Regions from separate parts of the Mycobacterium heraklionense genome, predicted to be linked through region 2. Evidence: riboswitches for the same ligand, from Rfam matches in the RefSeq annotation. Region 2 holds a riboswitch; the other holds the start of a gene.
What was found. Region 2 has a riboswitch for cobalamin ahead of K3U94_RS17930 (PPE family protein). Riboswitches for the same ligand answer to the same signal wherever they lie in the genome.

Region 1: linked by a shared signal. The riboswitch ahead of metE (5-methyltetrahydropteroyltriglutamate--homocysteine S-methyltransferase) and the one ahead of K3U94_RS17930 (PPE family protein) in region 2 are both predicted to bind cobalamin.

The regions. Positions count from the first base shown of each region.
Region 1 covers NZ_CP080997.1:1,294,177-1,296,570, forward strand. The annotation lists gene metE (5-methyltetrahydropteroyltriglutamate--homocysteine S-methyltransferase) at 1-1,366, opposite strand, end outside; cobalamin riboswitch at 1,501-1,706, opposite strand; gene K3U94_RS06195 (SDR family oxidoreductase) at 1,751-2,394, opposite strand, start outside.
Region 2 covers NZ_CP080997.1:3,776,493-3,778,886, forward strand. The annotation lists gene K3U94_RS17930 (PPE family protein) at 1-1,131, opposite strand, end outside; cobalamin riboswitch at 1,162-1,303, opposite strand; gene K3U94_RS17935 (glycosyltransferase) at 1,395-2,394, shown strand, end outside.

The DNA of each region.
Region 1 (2,394 bases), 2.5 Mb from region 2:
CTCCGGCCACCAGCGCGGCACGGGCCTTGCGGATCTCCACGGTCTGCGGAAACGAGCCGATCGTGGTGGTCGGCAACGGCGGCAGGTGCAGCCGCTCGTCCTGCGCGGCGCGGCGCGCCTCGGCCGAACCGCGCTGGATCCCGGCCTCCTTGATCTTGGCGATCTGGGAGCGCAGCGCCGCGTTGTTCAGCCGCGGGTCGGACTTGCGGGAGGCGACCGCGGCGTTGGACGCGGCGATCTCGTCGACCACCGCTTCGCGGCCCTCACGCAGCGCGCGGGCCAAGGTGGCCACCTCCGTCACCTTCTCGGCGCCGAACGCCAGCCAGCTGCGCAGCGCGTCGTCCAGACCGGTCTCGGGCTCCAGCGAGTAGGGCACGTGCAACGTCGAGCACGACGTAGACACAGCTACGGCACCGGCTGGACCCAGCAGCGCCGCCAGCTTGGCCAGCGCGGCCTGCAGGTCGGTGCGCCAGATGTTGCGGCCGTCGACGACACCGGCGACCAGCGTCTTGGAGGCCAACTCCGGCACTGCGGCGATGGCGGTGTTGGGGCCGTAGACCAGGTCGACGCCGATCGCCTCGACCGGGGTGCGGGCCAGGGCCGGCAGCCCGGCGCCGGGGTCGCCGAAGTAGGTGGCCACGAAGATCGACGGCCGCTTGCTCAGCCCGCCGAGGCGGTTGTACACCTGCTCGGACAGCGCGGGGGCGTCGGCAGAGATGTCGGTCACCAGCACCGGCTCGTCGATCTGTACCCACTCGGCGCCGGCGTCGGCCAGCTTGCCCAGCAGCTCGGCGTAGACATCGGTCAGCTCGTCGAGGCGGGAGATCGGCGCAGGCGCACCGTCGACGGCCTTGCTGAGCAGCAGGAACGTGACCGGTCCGATGATCACCGGACGGGCCACGTTTCCGCCGAAGCCCTGTCCCTGGGCCTCGGAGAGCTCGGAGAGCACCTTGGCGGGGTTCAGCGTGAACGTCGTGTCCGGGGCGATCTCGGGAACGATGTAGTGGTAGTTGGTGTCGAACCACTTCGTCATCTCCAGCGGGGCGATCTCCTTGTTGCCCCGGGCCGCGGCGAAGTAACGGTCCAGCTCGTCGGCGACGCCGGCCACCCGGGCCGGGAGAGCACCCAGCAGCACCGCGGTGTCGAGCATCTGGTCGTAGTAGGAGAACGTGTTCACCGGCACCGAGTCCAGCCCGGCGGCGGTCAGCTGAGCCCAGGTGTCGCGGCGCAGGCCGGCGGCCACCTTCTTCAGTTCGTCCTGGCCGATCCGGCCGGCCCAGTAGCTTTCGGTGGCGCGCTTGAGTTCACGTCGAGGCCCGATTCGCGGCGAGCCGAGAACGGTTGCGGTAAAAGGTTGAACGGTCACGATGTGGTCCTTCAATTGACGAGGGTGGGTCAACGCCAGCAGCCGCCCAGCTGATCCGGTCCCGTGCCTATATAAAGCACTATAACCCTCAAAACCAGACGCCCATTCCGCGAGGCGTTGATCCGCCGGGCGCGGCGCGCCCGGCACAACGGGCAGGTATTCGGACTCGCAGGCGCGCACCGAGGTGCTCCTAGTGGCCGTCGCTTCCCAGCCGGTGGGCGAACCCGTGACCAGTGCTTTGTGACGGCGGTCGTTCCTGCATACCGCTGCGGGACAGTCCCGGATTCTCACCGGGTTCCCTCTCGCGCTCCGCGGAAAACCGCGTTGCGCTCGATGCCGAAACCGCCTTGCGGCGACGACGGCAAACCAGTTGCGTGATCGAGATTACCCTGGCCGACCGGCCGCAAGTGCCTCCGGGATGGGCGTCCGGCCGTCGTTGAACTCGATGGTGCGCCCGACCGTCGAGTCGTTGGACAGGCAGGCCGCGATCGCTAACGCGACGTTGCCGCGTGACACCTGTCCTTTGTTGGCGTCCGGGCCGACGGCGATCCGGCCGGTCGCAGGATCGTCGGTGAGTCGGCTCGGCCCCAGCACCGTCCAGTCCAGATCCGTGGCCCGCAGGTGGGCGTCGGCGGCGGCCTTGGCCTGCGCGTACGGGAAGAACGGATCCTCTTCGGGAACACCATGGTCGGGGCCGGCGCCGAAATAGGACACCATCACGAACCGCCGGACACCGGCTTTCGCGGCGGCGTCGATGCTGCGGATCGCCGCGTCGCGGTCCACGGCGTAGGTGCGTGCCGGGTTGCCACCGCCGGCGCCGGCGGAGAACACCACCGCGTCATGGTCGGCCACGAGCCGGGCCAGGCCGTCGGTGTCGAGCTGCTCGATGTCGGCCACCACCGGGACCGCGCCGGTGATCGCGACCTCTTCGGCGTGGTCGGGGTTGCGGAACACCGAAGTGACCTGGTCGCCGCTCCCGGCGAGGAGGCGGGCGAGCAGCAGGGCGACCTTGCCGTGGCCGCCGATGA
Region 2 (2,394 bases):
CAGTCCGGCGAACGGCGGGGGCAGGACCGGGGCCAACGGCACCGGTACGGCCTGCAGCGCAGCCAGACCGGACAGCCCCGCCAGTCCCGCCAACGGTGCCGCGGCCAGTGGCGCCAGCGCCGCGGTCAGCATCGGCAGCACTACCGGAATCAACACCAGAGCCTGCTCCAGCAACGTCTTGAGCAGCGCGATCACGTCGGTGATGATCGTGCCGATCGCCTCCACGGCGGTGAACATCAGCGTGAAGGCAATGGTGCTGGGATTGCCGGATGCGAACGCCGCGGCGATATCGGCGCCGATGAACGCGAACGTCTGCGACAGGTAGGCGGCGAACGAGCCGAAGTCCATCGGGTAGCCGATCGCGAACGCAATGTTGTAGGGACTCAGGAAGCCCAGCGGGTTGCCCAGGATGGGCAGCCAGGGGTCGAACCCGCCGAACATCGACGAGAAGAAGGGGTTGTTCGCCAGCTCGTTGATCATCGGCTGCAGCACGTTGTTGTAGAAGTCGGTATAGCCGCTGTTCTGCAGCCATTCCATGATCTCGTTCTGCCGATCCGGCGGGAGCTGCGGTTGGCTGGCGTCCGCGGACTGCGCTTTGACAATCTGCGGCGCCGCGGACGTCTGCGGGCTCGAAGCCACCGCGGTGCCGGCAACGGCTTGATAGGTGGCCATCACGGTGGCCGCCTGCGACCACATCCGGCCGTAGTCCGCCTCATTGAGCGTGATCGGGATGGTGTTCACGCCGAAGAAGTTGGTGGCCACCAGCACCGCGTGGGTGGCGTGGTTGGCCGCGAGCTCCGCCGGCGTCGGCATCGCTGCCAGCGCGCTGTTGTAGGCGCTGGCGGCGGTCTGCTGCGCGGCGGCGGTGAGGGCACTGGCGATGCGGGCCTGGATCAGCCACGCCAGGTACGGCAGGTTGGCCGCCACATACGCTTCGGCGCTCGGGCCCTGCCAGGCCCCGGCCTGCACTGCTCCCAGCAGCGCCGTCAACTCGTCGGCGACCGCACCGTATTCGGTGCTCAACGAGCTCCATGCCGTCGCCGACGCCAACAGTGGACCGGCCCCAGGTCCGGCCGACAGCAATGTCGAGTGGACTTCGGGCGGAGACGCGATCCAGATCGGCGCGGTCACGTTCGTCAGCTCTCTCGGGTTACCCGCCCCGAATCGGAGGTTGCGACGACGTGAGTGTCTGGCTCTCGGGTGAGTTCACTCCCCCGATAACAGTGGCGGGACCGCTCCGGATTCGCACCGGCTTCCTACATCGTCATCGCCTTACCGGCGAATTGTCGCACGCCCGGCGCCTTGACCACCGCCGACTGTGAAATCCACGGCGAATCTCCCGGCGCTTTCGTCGGTGGACTCACACTCACCGGGCACCAGGTAATCTGCCGACCGTGTCCGATCCGGCGAACACCCCCACGATCTGCCTCAACATGATCGTGCGAGACGAGTCCCACATCATTCGGGAGGTGCTGGACGCCACCGCGCCCTACATCAGTTCGTGGGTGATCGTCGACACCGGCTCGCAGGACGGCACCCAACAGATCATCCGCGACCACATGGCCACCCTGGGCATTCCCGGCGAGCTGTACGAGCGGCCCTGGCACAACTTCGGGCACAACCGCACCGAGGCACTGACCCTGGCCCAGGGCCGCGCCGACTACATCTTGGTGATCGACGCCGACGACACGCTCGTGGGCACACCGGATTTCACCGGCCTGGACGCCGACATCTACGAGTTCCGTATCCGGCAGGAAGCCGTCAGAGGCTGGCGCCCTCAGATGTTCCGCGATGGGCTGCCGGTGCGCTACGTCGGTGTGGTCCACGAGTACGTCGAATGCGATGAAGACCACGTCACTTCCCGCCTCAACGACGACTTCGCCATCGAATCACGGCGCCTGGGCGCCCGTAACCTGGATCCACAGAAGTATGCCCGCGACCGGGATCTCCTACTAGCCGAGGTCGAATGCAATCCCGAGGACGCGAGGTCGGTCTTTTATCTGGCGCAGAGCTGCTTCGATCTCGAGGATTACGCCGCCGCGATCACGTGGTACGAACGGCGGACTCAAATGGGGGGCTACGACGAAGAGGTCTACTTCTCGCTGTACCGCAAAGCCGGCGCCATGGAAGTACTCGGTGAACCGTGGCCGGAGGTGCAGGCCGCTTACCTACGGGCCTGGGAGTTTCGGCCGACCCGTGCCGAACCGCTGTATTGCATCGCGTTCGCCTACCGCTCCGCGGGGCGTTACGAGCTCGGTCACCTCTTCGCCAGACAAGCCGAGGAAATCCCGATGCCCGACGACAACCTCTGGGTCGATGCGGGGGTCTACACCTTCCGCGCGACCGACGAGCGTGCGGTGTGCGCCTCCTGGCTCGGCAACCACGACGAAGCGT